DNA from 3 places in the Wukongibacter baidiensis genome. Region 2 is predicted to be linked to each of the others. Evidence: a T-box and tRNA genes for the amino acid it is inferred to sense, from the RefSeq annotation. Region 2 holds a T-box; the other regions hold tRNA genes.

Region 1 (9,844 bases), 2.5 Mb from region 2:
AACCTTCTCAGAATTTGTTCGTTTTGAGAAGATCTTTTTACAAAATCTACTTTTTATTATTCTTAATTCGATTAACGATGTCAATCAAATTATCTGTGAGTTGTTTTATTTGAGTCGAAATGAGCATAAATCCACTACTTTGACTCTTAGCAGATTCAATAGATGCATTCAAAGATATCATTCTGAGTTCTTGTGCGATATTGTCAATGCTATTTAATTCACTGAGCATTTTTTCCATCTTCTGAATCGTTTCATCAGTTTTATTATTTTTTGATTCTATAGTAGCATTTTCAAGAAGCCCTTGTATACTTGAAAGCTTTGCTTCTAGACTAATCCTTAATTCTTTAGCTCCATTATTAAGATCATTTACTGTTTTTTCTAATGATAAAATAGATTCGTCATTTTTACTTGATGTGTGCTTTTGAGGTTCACTAAGTTGTTTATTAGTATCAAGATGTCTGACTAGTACTTCAACATCTTCTATTTTCAGCTGTAATTGATTTATAGAACGTTCTAAATCTCCTAGCATTTTTTTCTCGTCAGCCACATGATTTCTTTGATTATTTCTACGCTTTAGTTCTTCTTCTACAATATCCAATTGATAATCGAGGAGTTTCATTTCATATTTTTCTATATTGCCCTTTAACGCTAATCTTAAAAGACTTATTAGAAATGTGACGACTAAAACAAAAAATACAATAGTCAAGCCAGTAACCAATATAGTCAAAACACTTAATATAATGTCCCAAATTGACTCAGCGGATAGACTAAAATCTCCACTAAAACTGCCAATTTTAAATACACTTAAGCCGAAAGCAACCGTTGCTAGTATTACAGCTACCAAAGAGCTATTTATCGTAACATCTTTTTCACTTTGCTTGTATTTAATGTCGCACTTATAGTGGTTTAAATCTTTCTCACTTATGAACTCTTCTTTTGAATTTTTTACATTCTTCTCTTGTTCTATTATTTCATCCCATTTCGTATCAAAATGCTCTTTAAAGTTTTCCCAGTCAGTTCTCCCAAAAGAAGCTTTGAATTTTTCTTTTTCAAATAAAATCAGCTTTAATTTTACTTTTTTTTGTTCTTCTACCATTACATATTTCTCCCTCATGTTTTCCAAATATTTACCATTTATTATACCACAGTTTTTGGGGGTTGAAATACTCTTTTAAAAATCAAAAGACAGGTACGTCGGTTTATGTAATCAACTTACCTGTCCCCTCAATTTTTTTAAGCGCTATCCCCTAAAAGCAAAAGCAATGAAATCTGGATTAGTTAAAGATGCTGCAAATATGGCCGATCATTATGAAAGAATACGAGATTTAAGAGAGTATAGTGATGCTACTCAAAGAGAAATTGCAAATGTTTTAAGTTGTTCTCAAACAGGATATGTGAAATATGCAATTGGTCTAGGAGACATACCAACTGAAATTCTAATTAAACTTGCAAAACATTATAATACACGTGTTGATTACATTCTTGGTTTGGCTGATGAAAAAGATCCATATCCACCTTCAAAACTTAATAAAGATTGGGCTTGCAATTATAATTTTGCAAGCCATTTTTATTAACTGATGTTACTCTTAGACATTTAAAAATAAAAAAACCTTGAAAATTTATTATTTTCAAGGTTTTTTGTTATTTGGTGCGCCCATAGGGATTCGAACCCCAGACCTTCTGATTCGTAGTCAGACACTCTATCCAGCTGAGCTATAGGCGCATGTTATATTGAATTATTGGAGGCGGCACCCAGATTTGAACTGGGGAATAAAGGTTTTGCAGACCTCTGCCTTACCACTTGGCTATGCCGCCGTATTTATAATGTTCTCTTTTTACTTTTCGGTAAAAAATACAAAACTTCTCTCGAGCTAAAGCTCGCTATAAAGTTTTGTTGAGTTGGTGACCCATCCGCGACTCGAACGCGGGACACCCTGATTAAAAGTCAGGTGCTCTACCGACTGAGCTAATGGGTCATATATGGCTGGGGATACAGGACTCGAACCTGTGAATGACGGAGTCAAAGTCCGTTGCCTTACCGACTTGGCTAATCCCCATCAATATTTAAAATGGGGCGGCTGATGGGGTTCGAACCCACGCATGCAGGAGCCACAATCCTGTGTCTTAACCACTTGACTACAGCCGCCATGATTCTTGGAGCGGGTGAAGGGGATCGAACCCTCGCAACCGGCTTGGAAGGCCGGGGCTCTACCACTGAGCTACACCCGCATAAATTTTATATTGGAGCGGTAGAAGGGATTTGAACCCTCGACCCTCGCCTTGGCAAGGCGATGCTCTACCACTGAGCCACTACCGCATAAAAAAGTAATAAATTAAGGTACTTTATTTGCTTATCAGCAAATATCGTAAAATTTCCCTCGAACCAACTACGGTTCGCTACAAAATTTTACTAAGTTGGTGGAGGGAACTGGATTCGAACCAGTGTAGACTCAGTCAACGGATTTACAGTCCGCCCCCTTTAGCCACTCGGGCATCCCTCCATATTTATGATGGAGCTGGTGATGGGACTCGAACCCGCAACCTGCTGATTACAAGTCAGCTGCTCTGCCAATTGAGCTACACCAGCATAATGGCGATCCAGAAGGGACTCGAACCCTCGACCTCTAGCGTGACAGGCTAGCGTTCTAGCCAACTGAACTACTGGACCGTATTTTAATTTTGAATAATAGCCTATTTGCATATAAGCAAATAACTTGGTGGGCGCAACAGGACTTGAACCTGTGACCCCCTGCTTGTAAGGCAGGTGCTCTCCCAGCTGAGCTATGCGCCCAAGTCAGCTTCTAGTTAATAGAAGCTAATTATTGGTGACCCCTAGGGGACTCGAACCCCTGTTACCGCCGTGAAAGGGCGGTGTCTTAACCGCTTGACCAAGGGGCCAAAACCTTGGTAATTTAATAACTTGGTAGCGGCGAGTGGACTCGAACCACCGACCTTTCGGGTATGAACCGAACGCTCTAGCCAACTAAGCTACGCCGCCACATTATAAGATTTATTGGTTGCGGGGACAGGACTTGAACCTGCGACCTCCGGGTTATGAGCCCGACGAGCTACCAACTGCTCCACCCCGCGTCGATATTTATATATATTTTGTTGATGGTGCCGGGGACCGGAATCGAACCGGTACGGTCTTTAAGGACCGCAGGATTTTAAGTCCTGTGCGTCTGCCAGTTCCGCCACCCCGGCATATATTGGCTCCAGAGGTGAGATTCGAACTCACAGCCTACCGGTTAACAGCCGGTTGCTCCACCATTGAGCTACTCTGGAATATCAAACCGGCAACGACTTACTCTCCCAGGCGGCTGCCCGCCAAGTACCATCAGCGCTGAAGAGCTTAACTTCTGTGTTCGATATGGGAACAGGTGTATCCTCTTCGCTATTGTCACCGGATATATATGCTTGTTTTATATTTTATGCAATTTGTTTTGAGAACAAATCAAAAGTATTTTACTTAGAAATTTATGGTTCTTATCCTCTTTTTGTCAGCTATTATTTTTCTTAGCGACAAAATATATGATACCATGTTTTCGTCAAACTGTCAATACCTTTTCACTCATTTATTCTCTCAAAACTGAACAATGGAAAGTATGGTCAAGTCCTCGACCTATTAGTACCTATCAGCTAAAGACATTACTGCCCTTACACCTTAGGCCTATCAACCAGATAGTCTTTCTGGGGTCTTAATCCATAATGGATGGGAAATCTTATCTTAAGGTGGGCTTCGCGCTTAGATGCCTTCAGCGCTTATCCCTTCCGTACATAGCTACTCAGCGGTGCTCCTGGCGGAACAACTGATGCACCAGAGGTACGTCCATCCCGGTCCTCTCGTACTAAGGACAGCTCCTCTCAAATTTCCTGCGCCCACAGCGGATAGGGACCGAACTGTCTCACGACGTTCTGAACCCAGCTCGCGTGCCTCTTTAATGGGCGAACAGCCCAACCCTTGGGACCTACTACAGCCCCAGGATGAGACGAGCCGACATCGAGGTGCCAAACCTCCCCGTCGATGTGGACTCTTGGGGGAGATAAGCCTGTTATCCCCGGGGTAGCTTTTATCCGTTGAGCGATGGCCCTTCCACTCGGAACCACCGGATCACTAAGCCCGACTTTCGTCCTTGCTCGACCTGTATGTCTCGCAATCAAGCTCCCTTCTGCCTTTGCACTCTTCGCGCGATTTCCAACCGCGCTGAGGGAACCTTTGGGCGCCTCCGTTACTTTTTGGGAGGCGACCGCCCCAGTCAAACTGCCCACCTGACAGTGTCCCAAGACCGGATCACGGTCTCTGGTTAGAACTTCAGTATTACAAGAGTGGTATCCCAACAACGACTCCGCACAAACTGGCGTCCATGCTTCTAAGTCTCCCACCTATCCTGTACATGCAATACCAAAATCCAGTGCCAAGCTACAGTAAAGCTCCACGGGGTCTTTCCGTCCTGCTGCGGGTAACCGGCATCTTTACCGGTACTACAATTTCACCGAGCCTACTGTTGAGACAGTGCCCAAATCGTTACGCCTTTCGTGCGGGTCGGAACTTACCCGACAAGGAATTTCGCTACCTTAGGACCGTTATAGTTACGGCCGCCGTTTACTGGGGCTTCGGTTCACAGCTTCGCATACGCTAACCACTTCCCTTAACCTTCCAGCACCGGGCAGGCGTCAGCCCCTATACATCATCTTTCGATTTAGCAGAGACCTGTGTTTTTGCTAAACAGTCGCTTGGGCCTATTCTCTGCGGCCACCTCGGGCTATTCACCCTAACGTGGCACCCCTTCTCCCTAAGTTACGGGGTCATTTTGCCGAGTTCCTTAACAGTAGTTATCTCGCTCGCCTTAGGATTCTCTCCTCACCTACCTGTGTCGGTTTACGGTACGGGCACCTTTTATCTCGGTAGAAGCTTTTCTTGTCAGTGTGGAATCAGCAAGTTCGCTACTTATTTTTCGCTCCTCATCACCTTTCAGGATTGCAAAGACGGATTTGCCTATCTCTGCTCCCTACGGGCTTGAACCCACTCAACCAACCGTGGGCTTTGCCTATCCTCCTGCGTCCCTCCATTCCTCAAACGATAAAGTGGTGGTACAGGAATCTTCACCTGTTGTCCATCGCCTACGACTTTCGTCCTCGGCTTAGGTCCCGACTTACCCTGAGCGGACGAGCCTTCCTCAGGAAACCTTAGGTTTTCGGCGGGTAGGATTCTCACCTACCTCTCGCTACTTATGCCAACATTCTCTCTTGTATAAAGTCCACTGCTCCTTACGGTACAGCTTCAGCCGATATACAATGCTCCCCTACCCCTGCCATACGGCAAGCCATAGCTTCGGTAACAGATTTGAGCCCCGGTAATTTTCGGCGCAGAGCCACTCGACTAGTGAGCTATTACGCACTCTTTAAATGAGTGGCTGCTTCTAAGCCAACATCCTAGTTGTCTAAGCAGCTCCACATCCTTTCCCACTTAATCTGTATTTAGGGACCTTAGCTGATGGTCTGGGCTGTTTCCCTCTCGACTACGAATCTTATCACCCGCAGTCTGACTCCCAGATAAAAGAATACGGCATTCGGAGTTTGATAGGCTTCGGTAGGCGGTGAAGCCCCCTAGGCCATTCAGTGCTCTACCTCCGTTTCTCTAAATCTGAGGCTAGCCCTAAAGCTATTTCGGGGAGAACCAGCTATCTCCGAGTTCGATTGGAATTTCTCCGCTATCCACAGGTCATCCGATAGCTTTTCAACGCTAAACGGTTCGGACCTCCACGAAATTTTACTTTCGCTTCATCCTGCCCATGGATAGGTCACCCGGTTTCGGGTCTACGGCATGCAACTAAATTCGCCCAGTTAAGACTCGCTTTCGCTGCGGCTCCAGACCAAAGGTCCTTAACCTTGCTGCATACCGTAACTCGTTGGCCCGTTCTACAAAAAGTACATGGTCGTTCATATAAAGAACTTCCACTGCTTGTAGACATAGGGTTTCAGGTTCTATTTCACTCCCCTCCCGGGGTTCTTTTCACCTTTCCCTCACGGTACTATCCTCTATCGGTCACCAGGTAGTATTTAGCCTTGGGAGGTGGTCCTCCCAGCTTCCCACAAGGTTTCACGTGCCTCGTGGTACTCTGGAGTAGTGCCAAGGATCTTCTTCTTTCACCTACAGGACTTTCACCTTCTGCGGTGGGCCTTTCCAGACCTCTTCGGTTAGAATACCTTCCTCTTTATGGCTCTATCCACAACCCCTAAAGCCGTAGCTCTAGGTTTGGGCTCTTCCCCTTTCGCTCGCCGCTACTGAGGGAATCGATTTTTCTTTCTCTTCCTCAGGGTACTTAGATGTTTCAGTTCCCCTGGTTGCCTCCAACTGCCTATGTATTCAGCAGAAGGTATCTAAGGTTTACTTAGATGGGTTTCCCCATTCGGACATTCCCGGATCAAAGCTTGCTTGCAGCTACCCGAGACTTTTCGCAGCTTACCACGTCCTTCATCGGCTCCTGGTGCCAAGGCATTCACCCTATGCCCTTAATAACTTGACCAGTGAAATTGCTTTTATAGCAATTCTGTTTCTCTCCATTGTTCAGTTTTCAAAGAACAAAATTATGTTTGAGTGCTTTAACTTAATAGCATTCAAACATTCATGGTGGAGACGAGGAGATTTGAACTCCTGACCCCCTGCTTGCAAGGCAGGTGCTCTCCCAACTGAGCTACGCCCCCATAATTTTGTTGTATATTTAAATTGAATGTCTTTAGACATTCAAAACTAAACAGTGTAAGGTTTTCTCCTTAGAAAGGAGGTGATCCAGCCGCACCTTCCGATACGGCTACCTTGTTACGACTTCACCCCAGTCATTGATTTCACCTTCGGCAGCTTCCTCTTAAAAAGTTAGATAGCTGACTTCGGGTGCCCCCAACTCCCATGGTGTGACGGGCGGTGTGTACAAGACCCGGGAACGCATTCACCGCGACATTCTGATCCGCGATTACTAGTAACTCCAACTTCATGTGGGCGAGTTGCAGCCCACAATCCGAACTGGGACTGGCTTTTTGGGATTCGCTCCAGATTACTCATTCGCTTCCCGTTGTACCAGCCATTGTAGCACGTGTGTAGCCCAGAACATAAGGGGCATGATGATTTGACGTCATCCCCACCTTCCTCCGGTTTGTCACCGGCAGTCTCTCTAGAGTGCCCAGCTTAACCTGCTGGCAACTAAAGACAAGGGTTGCGCTCGTTGCGGGACTTAACCCAACATCTCACGACACGAGCTGACGACAACCATGCACCACCTGTCTCCTCTGTCCCCGAAGGGAAAGGTACGATTAAGTACCGGTCACAGGGATGTCAAGTCCTGGTAAGGTTCTTCGCGTTGCTTCGAATTAAACCACATGCTCCGCTACTTGTGCGGGTCCCCGTCAATTCCTTTGAGTTTCAGTCTTGCGACCGTACTCCCCAGGCGGAGTGCTTAATGCGTTAACTCCGGCACCGAGGGTGTGAACCCCCGACACCTAGCACTCATCGTTTACGGCGTGGACTACCAGGGTATCTAATCCTGTTCGCTCCCCACGCTTTCGTGCCTCAGCGTCAGTTGCAGTCCAGAGAGTCGCCTTCGCCACTGGTGTTCCTCCTAATATCTACGCATTTCACCGCTACACTAGGAATTCCACTCTCCTCTCCTGCACTCAAGCCATACAGTTCCAAAGGCTTACTACGGTTGAGCCGTAGCCTTTCACCTCTGGCTTATTTGGCCGCCTACGCACCCTTTACGCCCAGTGATTCCGGATAACGCTTGCCCCCTACGTATTACCGCGGCTGCTGGCACGTAGTTAGCCGGGGCTTCCTCCTAAGGTACCGTCATTATTCTTCCCTTAGGACAGAGTTTTACGACCCGAAAGCCTTCTTCACTCACGCGGCGTTGCTGCATCAGGCTTTCGCCCATTGTGCAATATTCCCCACTGCTGCCTCCCGTAGGAGTCTGGACCGTGTCTCAGTTCCAGTGTGGCCGATCACCCTCTCAGGTCGGCTACTGATCGTCGCCTTGGTAGGCCTTTACCCCACCAACTAGCTAATCAGACGCGGGTCCATCTTGTACCACCTGAGTTTTGACTAATGCGCCATGCGACGCTATAGTTTTATGAGGTATTAATCACCGTTTCCAGTGGCTATCCCTCTGTACAAGGCAGGTTACCCACGCGTTACTCACCCGTCCGCCGCTTTCCAGTTATTCCTTCATCCGAAGAATCAGTCATAGCCTTCTCGCTCGACTTGCATGTGTTAAGCACGCCGCCAGCGTTCATCCTGAGCCAGGATCAAACTCTTAAAAAAAATCTGGCGTTTATTATATCTTTAGCTTGAATTATTTCAAACTAAGGTTTAATTCCTTACACTGTTCAGTTTTCAATGTCCAAAGTTTTTTCTGTCGTTTTAGCGACAAGATCTATTATAGCAAATCTCTTTTGTCTTGTCAATAACTTTTTTCGACATTTTTTTCGCCGCTGTTTTTTCAGCGACAAGATATATCTTACCACGTGATATCCATAAAGTCAAATGGAAATTATCACCTATACCTCTATTTATATTCTAAAAAAAGAATTTCTTCTTAGACCATAAATATTTTGCCCTCAAAATCTTCTTTTATACATACTTTTAATTTAAATATTAAAAATAAAAACTCAAGGGCCTCAAATGAGGCCTCCTATTTTTTATAACACATAGGAAAAGCATGTGTCTTAAATTCCAGACACATGCTTTTCCTATGAATTTCAATTTTATTCTCTATATGCGGCTATAACACTACCTAGAGCTATTGAATTTAACTTAGCCTCATGGCTATCTGCACGAGAAACTAGCACTACAGGTGCTTTGGCTCCCATGATAATTCCTGCTGATTCAGCATTTGCCATATATGTTAGTGCCTTACCAATACCATTACCGACTTCAATAGTTGGTACCAGTAGAATATCTGTGTCACCGGCTACTTCACTATCAAATTTCTTGATTTTCGCTGCTTCCTTTGATATTGCTAAGTCAAAAGCAATCGGCCCTTCAACTATTACACCTTCTCCAAACTCACCTTTATTACCTATGATCTTCAATTTATCTGCGTCTACTGTTGCTATCATTTTAGGGCTAACTTTTTCTTTAGCTGTAAGACAAGAAACCTTTACATTGTCGATTCCCATTGCTTTAGCAGCCTTAACAGAGTTTCCTAAGATCATTGCCTTTTCTTCTAATCCAGGTGATATATTCATACCTCCATCTGTTAGGAATAAAAGTTTATGGTAGCTAGGTACTTGATACACCATAACATGACTTAGCAAGCTATCCGTTCTAAGACCTATTTCCTTATCAAGAACAGCCTTTAATAATATTGAAGTATCAATTAATCCCTTCATTACGAAGTCAGCTTTTCCCGTGCTTACCAATTCTACAGAAGTTCTTGCCGCTTCAGTCAAGTCTGACCTATCTATTAATTCATACTTACTAATGTCTAAACTATTTTTGTCAGCAATTTCTTTAATTTCTTTTGTGTCACCTATTAAAACCGGTTCTATAATTCCCATCTCAGCTGCACCGCATACGGCTATTAAAACATCTTCATCCTGGGCTGCTGCTACCGCTAATTTCATTGTAGTTTGTTCCTTTGCAGTATTAATAAGTTCATTAAAATTTTTAATCATTTCATCACATCCTATTCTTTTAATTTATTCATAATCTAAATAAGTTTGTAATTACTTTATGTACAAAACAACTAGCATAGAGTAAATTTTAAGGCTGATTAATTTTTTTTAATAAGTGCTCCCCAAAAAAGAGTTTCAAATTTTTTAGCAAGTCTTCTATAAATTATTGAATCTACTG
Region 2 (9,844 bases):
AAAGATCATTATTAAGGAAAAGCCCGATAGCATAGTTGCAGGCATGGGAGGACAAATAGCTCTAAACCTAGCAGTGGAACTTTATAAAAAGGGAATAATACAAAAGTACGGTTTAAAGCTTTTAGGTACCGATGTAGAGGCAATAGATAAGGCAGAGGACAGAGAGAAATTCAAAGAGCTCATGGAAGAGATCGGTGAACCAGTTATAGAAAGCCAGATAGTAAATAGTATGGAAGAGGCCATAGAGTATAGTGAAATATTAGGATTTCCACTGGTTGTTAGACCTGCCTTCACCATGGGCGGAAGCGGTGGAGGAATCGCCAATGATCTAGAAGAGTTAAAGGAAATTGCAGCCAAGGGTCTAAAGTATAGTATGGTAGGCCAAGTACTTATAGAAAAGAGTGTAAAGGGCTGGAAGGAAATCGAATATGAGATGATGAGGGACAATAAGGGTAATACTATTACCGTGTGTAATATGGAAAACATTGATCCCGTAGGAGTTCATACCGGAGACAGTATAGTTGTAGCCCCATCACAGACCCTCAGCGACAAGGAATATCAGATGCTTAGAAATGCATCCATAAAAATAATAAGTGCCTTAAATATTAGAGGAGGCTGTAATGTTCAGTTTGCCCTTGATCCAAACAGCTTTAACTACCATGTTATAGAGGTAAATCCAAGGGTTAGTAGATCATCGGCCTTAGCGTCAAAGGCCACAGGATACCCTATAGCAAAGGTAGCAGCTAAAATAGCTATAGGATATAACCTAGATGAGATAAAAAATGATGTTACAGGAAAGACCTTCGCTTGTTTTGAGCCTACATTAGACTATTGTGTAGTTAAGATACCTAAGTGGCCCTTTGATAAATTCAAAACTGGAAATAGAGCCCTTGGGACAAAGATGATGGCAACAGGAGAGGTTATGGCCATAGCAAATAACTTTGAAAGTGCCCTTTTAAAAGGTGTAAGATCCCTAGAGATAGGCCAATACAATTTATGCAATGAAGATTTAAAAGAAGTATCTCCAGAGGAGCTTGAGGCAAAAATACAGCTTGGTGATGATGAAAGATTATTCTATATCGCCGAGATGTTTAGAAGGGGTACACAGATAAAGGAAATATCACTGATGACTGGAATAGATAAATTCTATCTGGATAAGATTAAAAATATAATCGATTTAGAAGAGGAAATACGAAATAAGGATGTAAATAGTATAGATAAAAATACTATGACAGTACTTAAGAAAAAGGGTTTCTCAGATAAGGGTATCGGAAGCCTAACAAACTCTAATGGTATGGAAGTATATAAATTAAGAAAGAAATATAATATAGAAGCAGTATACAAGATGGTTGATACATGTGGAGGAGAGTTTGAAGCGACATCGCCATATTACTACTCGACCTATGATACTGTGGATGAGGTAGAGGTCTCAACGAAGGATAAGGTTATGGTAATAGGCTCTGGACCTATAAGAATAGGACAGGGAATTGAGTTTGACTATTGCTCGGTACATGGGGTACTAGCTCTTAAGGAAGAAGGAATAGAATCCATTATAGTTAATAACAACCCTGAAACAGTAAGTACAGACTTCGATACCTCAGATAAACTGTATTTCGAGCCTCTAACAGAAGAAGATGTACTGAATATTATAGAAAAAGAAAAGCCTAAGGGAGTTATACTTCAGTACGGAGGTCAAACCTCAATAAAGCTTGCACAGTTTCTGGATAAAATGGGAGTACCAATCCTAGGCTCATCCTCAGAGAGTATAGATACCTCGGAGGATAGAGAAAAATTTGAACAGCTACTAGAGCAGTTAAATATAGAAAGACCAAAGGGTAAAGGCGTGATGACATTATGTGAAGGATTAGAAGCAGCAGAGGAGCTTGGATATCCAGTACTTATAAGACCGAGCTATGTCCTTGGAGGTATGGGCATGGAAATAGCCTATAATAAAGAGGAACTAGAAAAATACTTAAAGGGTGCCTTTGAGAGGGATAAGAAGAACCCAGTCCTAATAGATAAGTACATGATGGGACTTGAAATAGAGGTTGATGCAATCTGTGATGGAGAAGATATATTGATACCAGGGATTATGGAGCACCTGGAAAGGGCAGGAGTCCATTCTGGAGATAGTATATCAATCTACCCAGCAGAAAATATATGTGATGAGATAGAGAAAAAAATAGTGGAGTATTCCTATAAACTAGCAAAGGCTCTGGAAGTTAAGGGATTGATAAATATCCAATATGTACTATATGAAGGAAGCCTATATGTTATAGAGGTTAATCCAAGGGCATCTAGAACAGTACCATATATAAGTAAGGTAACTGGAATACCTATGATAAGCCTTGCAACTAAGGTTATGCTAGGAAAGAAATTGAAGGATCTAGGATTTGGAACTGGTCTTAATAAGAGTAAAAAGATTAAAGCCGTTAAAGTACCGGTATTCTCAATGGAAAAGCTTCCAGATACAGAGATAGCTCTTGGGCCTGAAATGAAGTCTACAGGAGAGGTTCTAGGGGTTGGTGATGATTTAGACATCGCCTTATACAAGGGTCTTATGGGAGCAAACATCAACATACCTAGAGGTGGAAAAGTAATTATAAGTGTTTCCGACAACTATAAGGAAGAGTTTCTACCTATAGCTAAGGATTTAAAAGAACTAGGATTTGAGTTCTTTGCAACGGGAGGAACGGGAAAATTCTTGGATGATAATGATATTGTCTCAACCAAGGTAAGCAAAATTGGAGAAGAGGGCTTATGTCTTATAGATCTAATAGATGAAGGTGAAATAGATCTAGTGGTAAATATACCGACTAAGGGACGAAACTCCAGAACCGATGGTTTTAAAATAAGAAGAAGAGCAGTTGAAAAGAAAGTGTGCTGCCTAACTTCCCTAGATACACTGGCAGCAATTATTGATATAATAAAGAAAGATATAAAAATGAAAGATTTAGAAGTTATAAATATATGTAACATATAAAATATATAAATTTTATGGGGTGATGAATATGAAAATATCAAAGGAAATCGCAAAAAAGCTACTTGAGATTCAAGCCGTTGCAATTAAGGATACTTCAAATCTATTTACATGGGCATCGGGCATAAAATCGCCTATATACTGTGATAATAGACTTACCATGAGTTATCCTGAAGTAAGAGATCTAGTAGCTGAGGGCTTCAAGGAAGTAATAGAAAAGGAATTTCCTGAGGCAGGAATTGTAGCGGGAACAGCAACGGCTGGTATTCCTCATGCAGCATGGGTTTCACAAAAGATGGAACTACCTATGGTATACGTTAGAAGCTCAGCTAAGGGACATGGAAAGCAGAATCAAATCGAAGGTAGATTGTTTGAAGGAAAAAAGGTAGTACTTATAGAGGATTTACTTTCAACCGGTGGAAGCTCAATGAAGGCTGTAAAGGCCCTTCAAGAGGCAGGCGCTGATGTTATCGGAGTGGTAGCAATATTTAGCTATAACTTCAAGAAGGTAGAAGATCTATTTAGTGCAGAGGCTGTAGAATACAGAACATTAACGAATTATGATGTATTACTACCTATAGCGATGGAAATGGGATACGTAAAGGAAGAAGAATTAGACCTTTTAAAACAATGGAGCAAAGATCCATATATATTTACTAAATAATAAAGAGTGATGCATAAGTATTAATTTTTCCGTAAAAAAATTCTTTTATGGGAATTAGTGGTTGGAAGTGAAAATCGAATCTAGTATAATAAAGAGCAAGAATAATTTCACTATTCTTGCTTTTTTATATTTATAAAAGATTTTTCTAATTTTGCATTTATATACGAAAGCAGTTTTTGCAATATTTTAAGCATTTTAAGCAATGAATATTGTTAAAAATTCAAATATAATAATATAAATTAAAGTTCTAGGAGGAGAATCATGGGAAATATAAAGGTATTAAAGTTCGGGGGAACGTCTGTAGCAGATGCTAATCAATTTAGGAAGGTAAAGGCAATTGTTGAGGCTGATGAAAAGCGCAGATATGTTGTTGTGTCTGCACCTGGAAAGCGTCATAGTGATGACAATAAAGTGACGGATTTACTTTATCTATGTCATGCTCATATAAAATATTCTGTACCCTTTGACCAAGTGTTTGATATTATATCCGAACGTTATTTAGAAATAATTAAGGAGCTTGAAATCGATCTAGATATACAGCCATATCTAGATGAAGTAAAATCAAAGATAACTAAGAATGTTTCAATTGATTACTTAGCCAGCAGAGGAGAGTATTTAAATGGTTTAATAATGGCTAAGTTTTTAAATTATGACTTTATAGACGCTAAAGAAATAATTTTTTTCAATAATAATGGATCAATAGACTGGGATAAAACCAAGAAGATGCTATCAAAAAAAATATCTGACCATAATAAAGCAGTAATACCAGGATTTTATGGGTGTAATACCGATGGTAAGGTTAAGATCTTTTCAAGAGGTGGCTCCGATATCACTGGTGCAATAGTAGCCAGGGTTGCTGAGGCAGAGGTTTATGAAAACTGGACTGATGTATCGGGATTTCTTATGTCTGATCCTCGTATTGTAGAGAATCCTAAACCGATAAAAAGAATAACGTATAGGGAACTAAGGGAGTTATCATATATGGGGGCTTCTGTACTTCATGAGGAAGCTATCTTCCCAGTACGTGAAATAGGAATACCAATAAATATTAGAAATACCAATGAACCTGAGAATACAGGAACAATCATTACGGATGATATTGATGATAAAGAAAATGAAAACATTGTAACTGGAATAGCAGGAAAGAAGGATTTTACTGTTATAGCAATACACAAAAACCATATGAATTCAGAGGTTGGTTTTATTAGAAAGCTTCTTTCTATCCTCGAAATGAACAATATTACGATTGAACATATACCTTCGGGAATAGACACGGTTTCAATAGTTATTGCAAACTCACAATTAGAGAACAAGCTTAATATAATTATCGATGAAATAAATAATAAATGTAACCCTAACACTATAAATGTTTATACTAATATGGCCTTAGTAGCAACGGTTGGAAAGAGTATGGCTTATACACCAGGTATAGCTGCGAAGCTTTTCACAGCCCTTGGAGAGGCAGGAATAAATATTCGTATGATAGATCAAGGCTCAAGCGAAATGAATATAATTACAGGAATAGAAGATAAAGATCTTGAAAAAGCCATAAGAGCTATATATAATGCATTTGTAGCGTAAAACCAAGCATTCACTTAAATCTCTATACACAAATTTAGTATGATAAATAATATTTTTGCAAAGAATAATGAAAAGACTTTGACATATTAATTGTAAAATATTATAATAGCCATAACAAAAGTAAAAAGTAAAAGACTATGAAGAGAAGAGTAGATACAGGATGTAGTCCTAAGCGAGCTGGGAATGGTGGGAGCCTGGTACGAAACCTCTATTGAAGAACATCTCGGAGTTTCTAACCGAAATTTACTATTAAGAGTAGGCTTAGACGGAGCCAAACCGTTAATATTGGATAGCATAATTAATGTGCTAGTTTGAGTTGGTCATATTATAGATATAGTCCTATATAACACGAAGTTTTATATCTAATTTATGGCAATAAGGGTGGTACCGCGAATAATAAGTCTTTCGTCCCTAGTATTAGGAGATGAAGGACTTTTTTTAATACAAAAAAATATTTTAAAAATTTTTTAGATAATAAAGAGGAGGAAGAAAAGTGAAAGCTGTATTAGTTAAAGACATTTACAGAAACACAGAAAAGTATGTAGATAAAACTATAACTGTTTCTGGTTGGGTTAGAACCCTAAGAGCATCAAAGGCCTTTGGTTTTATTGAATTGAATGACGGAAGCTTCTTTAAGAATGTTCAGGTAGTTTTTGAAGAGAACCTTGAAAACTTTAAGGAGATATCTAAATTTACAATAGCATCGGCTGTTGTAGTAGAAGGAACTCTAGTTGCTACACCAGGCGCAAAGCAACCATTTGAAATAAAAGCGACTAAAGTGACTTTAGAAGCAGATTCCGATAGGGATTATCCACTTCAAAAGAAGAGACACAGCTTTGAGTTTTTAAGATCAATTGCTCACTTAAGACCACGTAGTAATGCATTTTCTGCTGTATTTAGAGTACGTTCCCTTACTTCGTATGCAATCCATAAATTTTTCAACGACAGAGGCTTTGTATATGTTCATACTCCAATAATTACAGGAAGTGACTGCGAAGGTGCAGGGGAAATGTTTAAAGTATCAACCCTTGACTTTCACAATATACCAAAGACTGAAGAAGGTAACATAGACTTCAGCGATGACTTCTTTGGTAAGGAAACAAATCTAACAGTAAGTGGACAATTACAAGGTGAAGCTTATGCCCTTGCATTTAGAAATATATACACCTTTGGTCCAACCTTTAGAGCTGAAAATTCTAACACTACAAGACATGCTTCAGAATTCTGGATGATGGAGCCAGAAATAGCTTTTGCTGATTTAAATGACAATATGGATCTTGCAGAGGATATGCTTAAATTTATGATTAAGTATGTTATGGAGAATGCTCCAGAAGAGATTGAGTTCTTTAACAAATTTGTTGACAAGGGATTATTAGATAGACTAAACAACGTTGTAAACTCTGACTTTGCTAGAATTACTTATACAGAAGCTATTGAACTTCTAGAGAAGGCTGATAAAGAGTTTGAATACCCGGTACATTGGGGCTGTGACCTTCAAACTGAGCATGAAAGATATATATCAGAAGAAGTATATGGAAAGCCTGTATTTGTAACTGACTATCCAAAGGATATTAAGGCATTCTATATGAGAATGAACGATGACAATAAGACTGTAGCGGCTATGGACTTACTAGTTCCTGGTGTTGGAGAACTTATTGGAGGAAGTCAGAGAGAAGAAAGACAAGATGTACTTGAGAAGAGAATGGAAGAAATGGATCTTAGCAAGGACGATTACTGGTGGTACTTAGACTTAAGAAAATATGGTGGAGTTAAGCACGCTGGGTATGGTCTTGGATTTGAAAGAGCTATTATGTATATGACAGGAATAGCAAACATAAGAGACGTTATACCTTTCCCAAGAACTCCAAAGACTGCTGAGTTCTAGGATTGAAATTCAAATTGATAAGTTACGGAAAAAGGATACCTAAGTATGACAGGTATCCTTTTCTTCGTCCTAAATTGAACTCCTGTAAGTATTTAGTAGTTAAGTAGTTTATTGATTATTTCCATTTAATGATAGCTATAAATTCTTTCAAAATACTAATATAATTATTGTTATAGCAGTAATCTTAGTTATTGATTTATAAATTTTCAGCTCTAGATAATATAATCCAATCTTAAATATTAATAATCAATATTTCAATTTGCAAATGTAGTTTTCACATTGAAATCAACTTAATAAGATAAAATTATTGAAAGCCTCTAAAATAGCCATTTAGAATTCTGGTACAATACTTGCTTAAATGTTTACTATCAGTCTGATAAGAAGTTTAAAGCTTATAAGCTATTCTTATGTACAGGAGTAGGAAAAAGGAGGCAGATAGGATTCGTGAAAATGAAGAACTTTTAAGCTCATATTGGCTAACATAAAATTTATAGGAGGTAAAAGTTAATGGAAAAAAAATACAAAGAGGTACCCTTTAAGATTGCGTTAATTCCAGTTGCTTTCTTATTAATTTCTTTAGTTCTTTCTCTTCTAGTATTTGATTTAGGAGAAGCTCAAATAGCGATGGTAGTTTCAGCAATGTTTGCGGGATTTATAGCTATAAAATATTTAGGATATGAGTGGTCAGAATTGGAAGAAGGTATTCTTGAATCTATTAAGGTGGCTATGAGTGCAGTTCTAATTTTATTAATAATTGGTATGGTAGTTGGGACTTGGATGTTAGCTGGAGTTGTACCAACGATGATATATTATGGACTTAAGATATTATCTCCAGGGATATTCTTAATTGCAACATTAATAATATGTTCAATTGTTTCCCTTGCAACTGGTAGTTCTTGGACTACTTGTGCCACAGTAGGTATTGCCCTTATGGGAGTAGGCCAAGGTTTGGGTGTGCCTGTTCCAATGATTGCAGGAGCAATTATTTCAGGTGCGTATTTTGGTGATAAAATGTCTCCGCTTTCCGATACTACAAATCTAGCACCGGCTATGGCGGGCTGTGATTTATTTGAACATATTAAACATATGATATTTACGACTGGTCCAAGTTATATAATATCCTTAATTCTATTTGGAATATTAGGAATGAAATATGCAGGACAAGCACTTAACCAAGAAGGTATTGATATTTTATTAAATGGTATAACTTCAACCTTTAATGTAACTCCTCTTTTATTGCTTGCACCTGTGTTCGTTATCATTTTAGTAATAAAGAAAATTCCTGCAATCCCTGGTCTATTTGGTGGGGTTGTTATAGGCGGAGTCTTTGCATACATTTTCCAAGGCGCAAGCGTTGGGGAAATATTAAATGTTGCAAACAATGGTTTCACATCAAATGTGGGAGTTAAGGTAGTAGATAAATTATTATCTAGAGGTGGAATGCAAGGAATGCTTTGGACTGTCTCACTAATTCTTTGTGCAATGATGTATGGGGGAATAATGGAAAAGTCAGGTATGTTGCATGCAATAGCTAAAAAAATATTGTCTTATACTAAGGATGATGGTAGTTTAATTTCAGCTGCTGTACTTACGTGTATTTCAATGAATTTCATTGCATCCGATCAATATTTATCTATCGTTATACCGGGTAGAATGTACAAGGATGCATTTGATGAAAGAGGATTACATCCTAAAAACCTTTCAAGAGTACTTGAGGATTCTGGAACATTAGTTGCACCATTGGTACCATGGAACACTGGTGGAGCATATGTTATGGCAACCTTAGGTTTAGCACCGTGGACTTATGTTCCGTTCTGCTTCCTATGCCTAATAAATCCAATAATTTCAATGATATATGGATACCTAGGATTTACGATTGAAAAGGTTGATAAAGCAGCCTAATAATTTCAGTTAAACAAGAAATATTTTTAATGGATAAAAAGCGAATCGAATATTGCAATTGAAAACAGAGAAAATTCGGTATGGTATTCCTAAAACGTTAATAGTCTTAGGAAAGCAGTACTGAATTTTCTCTGTTTTTTTATTGTGCAAAGGATCATTTTATTCGTTCTGTAGTCGTCTCCATATTGTTGTTTTACTGAGGCCTAACTTTTCTGACACCTCATCTAAATTTTTTGATTTTGACATAACCTGTTTAATAATCTGTCGTTCTACATCTTTAAAATTTCCTGTAAAGTCAATATCAATACTTTCTCCTACATATAACTCACTTTTTCTCTTTTTATATAAAGTATTCTCAATCATATATTTATCTAATTTTTGATATCTTGACTTTATAGCAATTCGTTCCATGATGTTACGTAATTGCCTAATATTTCCCGGCCAGTCATATTCACACAATAATTCAATTAAGTCCGAATCTAGCTGAATCTCATTTAGCTCATATTCATTAGCGAAATCATCAAGAAATTGTTGTGCAAATATCGGTATTTCATCCTTTCTTTCTCTCAAAGGAGGGATATGAATATTTAAGACATTTAACCTGTAAAATAAATCTTCTCTAAACTTTCCATTCTGTACATCTTCCTCTAAAATCCTATTTGTAGCAGTTATTATTCGTACATCTACGGGAATAACCTTATCTCCACCTACACGCAAAATTTCTTTTTCTTCTAAAACCCTTAGAAGATGGGCTTGTAGGGAGAAATTCATATCTCCGATTTCGTCAAGGAAAATGGTACCGGTATGAGCTAACTCAAATAATCCTGCCTTT
Region 3 (9,844 bases), 800 kb from region 2:
ATCCTTTCTCTGTTTATATACCATAATTATCTTGTAATTATTTAATGGCTATTATCAAAAACTAACTGTGAAAGGAGGAAGAAAATTTGAAAAAGTATAGATTTTTACTAACACTATTCACTGTATTTTGTTTGTTGATGGTATTTAATATAAACAGTGTTAATGCTGCTCAGGCTCAGAATGATACAGATGTATATATAGTAAAAAAAGGGGATTCCTTGTGGAAGATAGCAGTTAGATATCAAGTAGGTATTAGTGAGATTATTGCTGCTAACCCTCAATTTAAAAATCCTGATTTGATATATCCTGGTGACAAGGTATATGTTCCTTTATTCAGTAACGTTAAAGCTATAGAGCAAGAGGTTATTAGATTATGTAATTTAGAAAGGCAGAAAGCAGGGTTACCGGCATATTCACATAACTGGCAATTATCCAGAGTTGCTAGATATAAGTCAGAAGATATGGCCAACAGAGGATATTTTAGCCATACTTCACCAACCTATGGCTCTCCTTTCCAAATGATGAAGAATTTCAAGATTAAATATAGTGCGGCTGGAGAAAACATTGCCATGGGTCAAAGAACAGCCCAAGCTGTTGTTCAAGGATGGATGAATTCATCAGGGCATAGGGCCAATATATTAAGTCGAAACTTTACACAAATTGGAGTTGGATATGCGAAAAACTCTAAGGGAACAATTTATTGGACACAAATGTTTATTAGACCATAATAGATAAAAAAGTGACTTCTGGTCGCCTTAGGCTGTTGATAAACCCGAATTTCTTCGTTGTTGCTTCAATCAAGAACCCTTACGTATGTCTTTATACGCTGCGGCCTCTTGCTTCTAGCACGCCTCGAACTTCAGCTTTCTCAAAAGCCTATCATCTTGTTGACTTTGTCAACAAGATGAAGCGACTTCAAGTCGCTTTTTTTGTTCAGATTATCTTCTGCAGAATTTTAAATTTTCTATGAGCCTTCCGAGGTTAATTCTCAGTTTATTTCAAGTACTTGCACTTCTTCTTCAATAACACATTCAGAAACATATAATGGAGCTTTTTGTTTTTTTGCTATTGTCGAAGCTAAGCTTGCATCATTAATGAGTTGATATACAGCTGAGTCTATATCTGAGTTTAACATATTAGTTAGTGTTGAAATTCCAGCTGATGCATTCACCTTAATTCCATTAGAAAAAATAAAGTTAGAAATGCTGTCTAGTAAGTTTTCTGTAAGTCTAATAGATTCATCTATGTAATAGGGTGTTAAAACCACGAATTCATCGCCTCCAAATCTACACACATATGTATCTGGAGGTATGTTATTTTTTAATACTGATGCTAATTCTTTAAGTATAATATCGCCTTGTATATGACCATATTTTTTGTCAATATATCCAAAATCATTAATATCAATAAATATTATTGTTGCATTTTGCTTCTTTTTTATAAGTTCCTTTGCATGATGGTAAATATAGTCGCTTTTATATAATTCTGTAAGGAGATCAACATGTTTACCTAATTCAGTATAAATTTGAATCTTTGTTACAATTCCAAGTAATTCATCATTATCCATTACTAGTAAAACATCTAGTTCACTTTTATCTATCATTTCTTTTGCTTGCCAAAGAGGAGTACACGAAGAAATAGATATAATTGTTTGGCTCATAGCGTCTGCTACAATTCTATTTGAATGCACTCCTATTAAATGTCTATATGTTAATATACCTACTAAACGTTCTTCTTCAACTACAGGAAAAAAATCAATACCTTTTTTTACTACAAGATCTTGAGCTACTTTTACTCCTTCAAGTAAGTCTATATGTCTGAAGTTCTTTAACATGATGTCTGATACGTTTCTCATCATAGCTCTACGGATTTGCTAACGTGTACAACAATATTAAGGTGTGCTTTTATTATTGTAGTTTCGTTAGCTACCTTCTCCCCTTCATCCAAAATAATATTTATTAATTTATCCTTAGGAAGCATATCTATTAAAAATTTTCTAACAACAATGGCTTCAATTACATGGTGGTCAACTTTTATAATTTCATATTGGTTTGGTGATAGTATATCAACCATTCGTCTAGCAGCTTCAGGTCCAATAGGAGCGTTTTTGCCAACAATTAGGGCATCTTGCATAGGTGGGATTTCAAATTCCGATAAGCTCATTTTTATCTCGGCTCTTTTTTTGTTTTCCACTATATCTCTCATATTCGATTCTCCTTTTGACAAATTTCTCTATAATTTTACCACATCGTGTATATGTAAACAATATTTTACTAGAACTTTAGTCCCATTTTTTATTTTTTTCTTCATATTAATAATTTTAGAGTTATATTTTCCTAATTAATATTCACGTTTTTGATAGCTCTAACACCATCTATGAGTATTATTTCCCTTAACTAAGAGAATCTATCCGCTCAACTAGTTTTAAATAAAAATAAAGGGCATTAAAGCCCTTACCTTTGATGTGATTTCTTTCGAAGAGACGATATAGATAGAAACTCGGGGGCATCGAACCACTTTGCTTTGGTCAAATCTCTCCTCAAAAAATGCACGCAATAAAAAAAACTTGGTTAACTAACCAAGCTTGTCTTTGGTGCCCAGAGGCGGAATCGAACCACCGACACGGGGATTTTCAGTCCCCTGCTCTACCGACTGAGCTATCTGGGCAAATTAAATTTTGGTGGACCTTCAGGGACTCGAACCCCGGGCCTGCCGGTTATGAGCCGGACGCTCTGACCAACTGAGCTAAAGGTCCAAATATGGCGTGCCCACAGGGATTCGAACCCCGGACACACGGCTTAGAAGGCCGTTGCTCTATCCAGCTGAGCTATGGGCACATATTTATTGGAGCGGTAGAAGGGATTTGAACCCTCGACCCTCGCCTTGGCAAGGCGATGCTCTACCACTGAGCCACTACCGCATGATTCATATTAAGCTTATTCATTATTATAGTGTCCATTATTGCTTTTTTTATAACACATAGAAAATTATAAACTTTTTTAATTATACTATTTTGCAAAAAAAAATACAACTCAAAAGATTGACTTAAATAATAATGAATTAATTTAATTGGTGCGGGTAGAGGGACTTGAACCCCCACGTACAAGACACTAGATCCTAAGTCTAGCGCGTCTGCCAATTCCGCCATACCCGCAGATTAAATGGCGATCCAGAAGGGACTCGAACCCTCGACCTCTAGCGTGACAGGCTAGCGTTCTAGCCAACTGAACTACTGGACCGTATTTTAATAGTTTATTTGCTCATCAGCAAATAATTTGGTGGGCGCAACAGGACTTGAACCTGTGACCCCCTGCTTGTAAGGCAGGTGCTCTCCCAGCTGAGCTATGCGCCCAAGTCAGCTTCTAATAACTAGAAGCTAAATAAATTGGTGACCCCTAGGGGACTCGAACCCCTGTTACCGCCGTGAAAGGGCGGTGTCTTAACCGCTTGACCAAGGGGCCATATTGTGGTTGCGGAGACAGGACTTGAACCTGCGACCTCCGGGTTATGAGCCCGACGAGCTACCAACTGCTCCACCCCGCGTCAATAATGACTGCATCTATGGCTCATGTATATAATTGGCTCCAGAGGTGAGATTCGAACTCACAGCCTACCGGTTAACAGCCGGTTGCTCCACCATTGAGCTACTCTGGAACTTAAAACTGGCAACGACTTACTCTCCCAGGCGGCTGCCCGCCAAGTACCATCAGCGCTGAAGAGCTTAACTTCTGTGTTCGATATGGGAACAGGTGTATCCTCTTCGCTATTATTACCAGATTTCTTTTGAGATAATAAAACATATTTATTCTCTCAAAACTGAACAATGGAAAGTATGGTCAAGTCCTCGACCTATTAGTACCTATCAGCTAAAGACATTACTGCCCTTACACCTTAGGCCTATCAACCAGATAGTCTTTCTGGGGTCTTAATCCATAAATGGATGGGAAATCTTATCTTAAGGTGGGCTTCGCGCTTAGATGCCTTCAGCGCTTATCCCTTCCGTACATAGCTACTCAGCGGTGCTCCTGGCGGAACAACTGATGCACCAGAGGTACGTCCATCCCGGTCCTCTCGTACTAAGGACAGCTCCTCTCAAATTTCCTGCGCCCACAGCGGATAGGGACCGAACTGTCTCACGACGTTCTGAACCCAGCTCGCGTGCCTCTTTAATGGGCGAACAGCCCAACCCTTGGGACCTACTACAGCCCCAGGATGAGACGAGCCGACATCGAGGTGCCAAACCTCCCCGTCGATGTGGACTCTTGGGGGAGATAAGCCTGTTATCCCCGGGGTAGCTTTTATCCGTTGAGCGATGGCCCTTCCACTCGGAACCACCGGATCACTAAGCCCGACTTTCGTCCTTGCTCGACCTGTATGTCTCGCAATCAAGCTCCCTTCTGCCTTTGCACTCTTCGCGCGATTTCCAACCGCGCTGAGGGAACCTTTGGGCGCCTCCGTTACTTTTTGGGAGGCGACCGCCCCAGTCAAACTGCCCACCTGACAGTGTCCCAAGACCGGATCACGGTCTCTGGTTAGAACTTCAGTATTACAAGAGTGGTATCCCAACAACGACTCCGCACAAACTGGCGTCCATGCTTCTAAGTCTCCCACCTATCCTGTACATGCAATACCAAAATCCAGTGCCAAGCTACAGTAAAGCTCCACGGGGTCTTTCCGTCCTGCTGCGGGTAACCGGCATCTTTACCGGTACTACAATTTCACCGAGCCTACTGTTGAGACAGTGCCCAAATCGTTACGCCTTTCGTGCGGGTCGGAACTTACCCGACAAGGAATTTCGCTACCTTAGGACCGTTATAGTTACGGCCGCCGTTTACTGGGGCTTCGGTTCACAGCTTCGCATACGCTAACCACTTCCCTTAACCTTCCAGCACCGGGCAGGCGTCAGCCCCTATACATCATCTTTCGATTTAGCAGAGACCTGTGTTTTTGCTAAACAGTCGCTTGGGCCTATTCTCTGCGGCCACCTCGGGCTATTCACCCTAACGTGGCACCCCTTCTCCCTAAGTTACGGGGTCATTTTGCCGAGTTCCTTAACAGTAGTTATCTCGCTCGCCTTAGGATTCTCTCCTCACCTACCTGTGTCGGTTTACGGTACGGGCACCTTTTATCTCGGTAGAAGCTTTTCTTGTCAGTGTGGAATCAGCAAGTTCGCTACTTATTTTTCGCTCCTCATCACCTTTCAGGATTGCAAAGACGGATTTGCCTATCTCTGCTCCCTACGGGCTTGAACCCACTCAACCAACCGTGGGCTTTGCCTATCCTCCTGCGTCCCTCCATTCCTCAAACGATAAAGTGGTGGTACAGGAATCTTCACCTGTTGTCCATCGCCTACGACTTTCGTCCTCGGCTTAGGTCCCGACTTACCCTGAGCGGACGAGCCTTCCTCAGGAAACCTTAGGTTTTCGGCGGGTAGGATTCTCACCTACCTCTCGCTACTTATGCCAACATTCTCTCTTGTATAAAGTCCACTGCTCCTTACGGTACAGCTTCAGCCGATATACAATGCTCCCCTACCCCTGCCATACGGCAAGCCATAGCTTCGGTAACAGATTTGAGCCCCGGTAATTTTCGGCGCAGAGCCACTCGACTAGTGAGCTATTACGCACTCTTTAAATGAGTGGCTGCTTCTAAGCCAACATCCTAGTTGTCTAAGCAGCTCCACATCCTTTCCCACTTAATCTGTATTTAGGGACCTTAGCTGATGGTCTGGGCTGTTTCCCTCTCGACTACGAATCTTATCACCCGCAGTCTGACTCCCAGATAAAAGAATACGGCATTCGGAGTTTGATAGGCTTCGGTAGGCGGTGAAGCCCCCTAGGCCATTCAGTGCTCTACCTCCGTTTCTCTAAATCTGAGGCTAGCCCTAAAGCTATTTCGGGGAGAACCAGCTATCTCCGAGTTCGATTGGAATTTCTCCGCTATCCACAGGTCATCCGATAGCTTTTCAACGCTAAACGGTTCGGACCTCCACGAAATTTTACTTTCGCTTCATCCTGCCCATGGATAGGTCACCCGGTTTCGGGTCTACGGCATGCAACTAAATTCGCCCAGTTAAGACTCGCTTTCGCTGCGGCTCCAGACCAAAGGTCCTTAACCTTGCTGCATACCGTAACTCGTTGGCCCGTTCTACAAAAAGTACATGGTCGTTCATATAAAGAACTTCCACTGCTTGTAGACATAGGGTTTCAGGTTCTATTTCACTCCCCTCCCGGGGTTCTTTTCACCTTTCCCTCACGGTACTATCCTCTATCGGTCACCAGGTAGTATTTAGCCTTGGGAGGTGGTCCTCCCAGCTTCCCACAAGGTTTCACGTGCCTCGTGGTACTCTGGAGTAGTGCCAAGGATCTTCTTCTTTCACCTACAGGACTTTCACCTTCTGCGGTGGGCCTTTCCAGACCTCTTCGGTTAGAATACCTTCCTCTTTATGGCTCTATCCACAACCCCTAAAGCCGTAGCTCTAGGTTTGGGCTCTTCCCCTTTCGCTCGCCGCTACTGAGGGAATCGATTTTTCTTTCTCTTCCTCAGGGTACTTAGATGTTTCAGTTCCCCTGGTTGCCTCCAACTGCCTATGTATTCAGCAGAAGGTATCTAAGGTTTACTTAGATGGGTTTCCCCATTCGGACATTCCCGGATCAAAGCTTGCTTGCAGCTACCCGAGACTTATCGCAGCTTACCACGTCCTTCATCGGCTCCTGGTGCCAAGGCATTCACCCTATGCCCTTAATAACTTGACCAGTGAAATTGCTTTTATAGCAATTCTGTTTCTCTCCATTGTTCAGTTTTCAAAGAACAAAATTATGTTTGAGTGCTTTAACTTAATAGCATTCAAACATTCATGGTGGAGACGAGGAGATTCGAACTCCTGACCCCCTGCTTGCAAGGCAGGTGCTCTCCCAACTGAGCTACGCCCCCATAATTTTGTTGTATATTCAAATTGAATGTCCTTAGACATTCAAAACTAAACAGTGTAAGGTTTTCTCCTTAGAAAGGAGGTGATCCAGCCGCACCTTCCGATACGGCTACCTTGTTACGACTTCACCCCAGTCATTGATTTCACCTTCGGCAGCTTCCTCTTAAAAAGTTAGATAGCTGACTTCGGGTGCCCCCAACTCCCATGGTGTGACGGGCGGTGTGTACAAGACCCGGGAACGCATTCACCGCGACATTCTGATCCGCGATTACTAGTAACTCCAACTTCATGTGGGCGAGTTGCAGCCCACAATCCGAACTGGGACTGGCTTTTTGGGATTCGCTCCAGATTACTCATTCGCTTCCCGTTGTACCAGCCATTGTAGCACGTGTGTAGCCCAGAACATAAGGGGCATGATGATTTGACGTCATCCCCACCTTCCTCCGGTTTGTCACCGGCAGTCTCTCTAGAGTGCCCAGCTTAACCTGCTGGCAACTAAAGACAAGGGTTGCGCTCGTTGCGGGACTTAACCCAACATCTCACGACACGAGCTGACGACAACCATGCACCACCTGTCTCCTCTGTCCCCGAAGGGAAAGGTACGATTAAGTACCGGTCACAGGGATGTCAAGTCCTGGTAAGGTTCTTCGCGTTGCTTCGAATTAAACCACATGCTCCGCTACTTGTGCGGGTCCCCGTCAATTCCTTTGAGTTTCAGTCTTGCGACCGTACTCCCCAGGCGGAGTGCTTAATGCGTTAACTCCGGCACCGAGGGTGTGAACCCCCGACACCTAGCACTCATCGTTTACGGCGTGGACTACCAGGGTATCTAATCCTGTTCGCTCCCCACGCTTTCGTGCCTCAGCGTCAGTTGCAGTCCAGAGAGTCGCCTTCGCCACTGGTGTTCCTCCTAATATCTACGCATTTCACCGCTACACTAGGAATTCCACTCTCCTCTCCTGCACTCAAGCCATACAGTTCCAAAGGCTTACTACGGTTGAGCCGTAGCCTTTCACCTCTGGCTTATTTGGCCGCCTACGCACCCTTTACGCCCAGTGATTCCGGATAACGCTTGCCCCCTACGTATTACCGCGGCTGCTGGCACGTAGTTAGCCGGGGCTTCCTCCTAAGGTACCGTCATTATTCTTCCCTTAGGACAGAGTTTTACGACCCGAAAGCCTTCTTCACTCACGCGGCGTTGCTGCATCAGGCTTTCGCCCATTGTGCAATATTCCCCACTGCTGCCTCCCGTAGGAGTCTGGACCGTGTCTCAGTTCCAGTGTGGCCGATCACCCTCTCAGGTCGGCTACTGATCGTCGCCTTGGTAGGCCTTTACCCCACCAACTAGCTAATCAGACGCGGGTCCATCTTGTACCACCTGAGTTTTGACTAATGCGCCATGCGACGCTATAGTTTTATGAGGTATTAATCACCGTTTCCAGTGGCTATCCCTCTGTACAAGGCAGGTTACCCACGCGTTACTCACCCGTCCGCCGCTTTCCAGTTAATCCTTCATCCGAAGAATCAGTCATAACCTTCTCGCTCGACTTGCATGTGTTAAGCACGCCGCCAGCGTTCATCCTGAGCCAGGATCAAACTCTTAAAAAAAATCTGGCGTTTATTATATCTTTAGCTTGAATTATATCAAACTAAGGTTTAATTCCTTACACTGTTTAGTTTTCAATGTCCAAAGTTTTTTTCTGTCGTTTTAGCGACAAGAAATATTCTATCATGTTTTTCGTTTGTTGTCAACACCTTTTTTCTTTTTATTTCATCATTAAAGGTTTTGACATTTGATGCATAAGAATCATACATCTTGGTCGGTCATTACCGACGCTTAAATATAATACCATGCAACACCGTCGTTGTCAACACTTTTTTTCTAAGCTTTAACAAGCTACGCCTCAACAGCGACAAGTAATACTTTAGCATTATTTCAGTATAAAGTCAAATGGTTATTTTTGCTAAAATATATAGCCAATTATACCTCTCCTGATTTTGATAAATTCATTAACATTATGAAAAAGTATGATTTTTTTTGTTGTTTATGAGAAAACTACATATTATAGACTTTGAACTTTTATATAGAAAGTGTTTATTAAAATCGAGGTGGTCTTGTGATAACTATTTTTATCAGAACTATAATTCTTTATATATTGGTAGTCTCAGCTATCAGAATAATGGGTAAGGCTGAACTTGCTGAACTTCAACCCTATGATCTAGTTGTCATAATAATGGTATCAGAATTAGCGTCTCTGTCCATGGAAACATCAGAAATGCCTTTTATCAACGGTATAATAGCTATATCTACTTTAGTTTTTTTACAGATCATAATATCCCATATCACTCTAAAAAGTGAGAAGGCTAGAGCAATAATCTGTGGAAGGCCTAGTATTTTAATAAAAAATGGTCGTATTATGGAAAGTAAACTTAAAGAGTTAAGGATTAACCTAAACGATCTAATTGAACAGTTAAGAATAAAGGATTTTGCCAGCATCGACGATGTAGAATTCGCGATTCTTGAAACCAATGGAGATCTAAGTGTTATTCCTAAAGCCTCTAAAAGGCCTCTAACCCCTTCGGATCTGAATATTAATGTCACTCAGGAAGACCTACCTATCAGCTTAATAATAGATGGTAAGATAAACCATGAAAATCTCAAAAAATCTCCTATAGATTTTAATTGGCTATATAAAGAACTGAAAAAAAGAGGAGTTGATGATATTAATAATGTATTCTATGGATCAATTGACCGAAGCAAGAACCTTAGTATTCACTTAAAAACCGCTAAAAAGGAGAAGAAGAAATGAAATCCCTTTTTATTTCTACATTTGTTGTAATATTACTTATAACTACTTGGATGTTTCTATATAACTTTATTTCTCAATCTACAGATGAGTTTAATTCTCTACT

Evidence for each region. A T-box is a leader RNA that pairs with one kind of tRNA and senses whether it is charged. The one in region 2 lies ahead of asnS (asparagine--tRNA ligase), so its partner is inferred to be a tRNA-Asn.
Region 1: it has a tRNA-Asn gene. The T-box ahead of asnS (asparagine--tRNA ligase) is inferred to sense a tRNA for this amino acid. The anticodon was not compared.
Region 3: it has a tRNA-Asn gene. The T-box ahead of asnS (asparagine--tRNA ligase) is inferred to sense a tRNA for this amino acid. The anticodon was not compared.

The regions. Positions count from the first base shown of each region.
Region 1 is NZ_CP138202.1:5,671,221-5,681,064, reverse strand. Features, by position in the region: gene R9X47_RS25745 (hypothetical protein) at 47-1,096, opposite strand; gene R9X47_RS25740 (helix-turn-helix domain-containing protein) at 1,263-1,574, shown strand; tRNA gene R9X47_RS25735 (tRNA-Arg) at 1,647-1,723, opposite strand; tRNA gene R9X47_RS25730 (tRNA-Cys) at 1,741-1,815, opposite strand; tRNA gene R9X47_RS25725 (tRNA-Lys) at 1,901-1,976, opposite strand; tRNA gene R9X47_RS25720 (tRNA-Gln) at 1,982-2,057, opposite strand; tRNA gene R9X47_RS25715 (tRNA-His) at 2,071-2,146, opposite strand; tRNA gene R9X47_RS25710 (tRNA-Gly) at 2,156-2,229, opposite strand; tRNA gene R9X47_RS25705 (tRNA-Gly) at 2,243-2,317, opposite strand; tRNA gene R9X47_RS25700 (tRNA-Tyr) at 2,417-2,501, opposite strand; tRNA gene R9X47_RS25695 (tRNA-Thr) at 2,512-2,587, opposite strand; tRNA gene R9X47_RS25690 (tRNA-Asp) at 2,592-2,668, opposite strand; tRNA gene R9X47_RS25685 (tRNA-Val) at 2,716-2,791, opposite strand; tRNA gene R9X47_RS25680 (tRNA-Glu) at 2,824-2,898, opposite strand; tRNA gene R9X47_RS25675 (tRNA-Met) at 2,922-2,998, opposite strand; tRNA gene R9X47_RS25670 (tRNA-Met) at 3,015-3,090, opposite strand; tRNA gene R9X47_RS25665 (tRNA-Leu) at 3,116-3,204, opposite strand; tRNA gene R9X47_RS25660 (tRNA-Asn) at 3,211-3,285, opposite strand; rRNA gene rrf (5S ribosomal RNA) at 3,292-3,408, opposite strand; rRNA gene R9X47_RS25650 (23S ribosomal RNA) at 3,606-6,527, opposite strand; tRNA gene R9X47_RS25645 (tRNA-Ala) at 6,630-6,705, opposite strand; rRNA gene R9X47_RS25640 (16S ribosomal RNA) at 6,779-8,311, opposite strand; gene R9X47_RS25635 (bifunctional enoyl-CoA hydratase/phosphate acetyltransferase) at 8,755-9,666, opposite strand.
Region 2 is NZ_CP138202.1:3,172,709-3,182,552, reverse strand. Features, by position in the region: gene carB (carbamoyl-phosphate synthase large subunit) at 1-2,983, shown strand, start outside; gene pyrE (orotate phosphoribosyltransferase) at 3,012-3,644, shown strand; gene R9X47_RS14410 (aspartate kinase) at 3,906-5,225, shown strand; T-box leader at 5,354-5,641, shown strand; gene asnS (asparagine--tRNA ligase) at 5,719-7,110, shown strand; gene nhaC (Na+/H+ antiporter NhaC) at 7,618-9,012, shown strand; gene R9X47_RS14395 (sigma 54-interacting transcriptional regulator) at 9,172-9,844, opposite strand, start outside.
Region 3 is NZ_CP138202.1:2,370,779-2,380,622, forward strand. Features, by position in the region: gene safA (SafA/ExsA family spore coat assembly protein) at 138-728, shown strand; gene R9X47_RS10735 (GGDEF domain-containing protein) at 989-1,858, opposite strand; gene R9X47_RS10740 (hypothetical protein) at 1,855-2,205, opposite strand; tRNA gene R9X47_RS10745 (tRNA-Phe) at 2,592-2,667, opposite strand; tRNA gene R9X47_RS10750 (tRNA-Ile) at 2,679-2,755, opposite strand; tRNA gene R9X47_RS10755 (tRNA-Arg) at 2,761-2,837, opposite strand; tRNA gene R9X47_RS10760 (tRNA-Gly) at 2,846-2,920, opposite strand; tRNA gene R9X47_RS10765 (tRNA-Leu) at 3,071-3,154, opposite strand; tRNA gene R9X47_RS10770 (tRNA-Asp) at 3,163-3,239, opposite strand; tRNA gene R9X47_RS10775 (tRNA-Val) at 3,277-3,352, opposite strand; tRNA gene R9X47_RS10780 (tRNA-Glu) at 3,387-3,461, opposite strand; tRNA gene R9X47_RS10785 (tRNA-Met) at 3,468-3,543, opposite strand; tRNA gene R9X47_RS10790 (tRNA-Asn) at 3,580-3,654, opposite strand; rRNA gene rrf (5S ribosomal RNA) at 3,661-3,777, opposite strand; rRNA gene R9X47_RS10800 (23S ribosomal RNA) at 3,833-6,755, opposite strand; tRNA gene R9X47_RS10805 (tRNA-Ala) at 6,858-6,933, opposite strand; rRNA gene R9X47_RS10810 (16S ribosomal RNA) at 7,007-8,539, opposite strand; gene R9X47_RS10815 (YetF domain-containing protein) at 9,049-9,741, shown strand; gene R9X47_RS10820 (DUF4363 family protein) at 9,738-9,844, shown strand, end outside.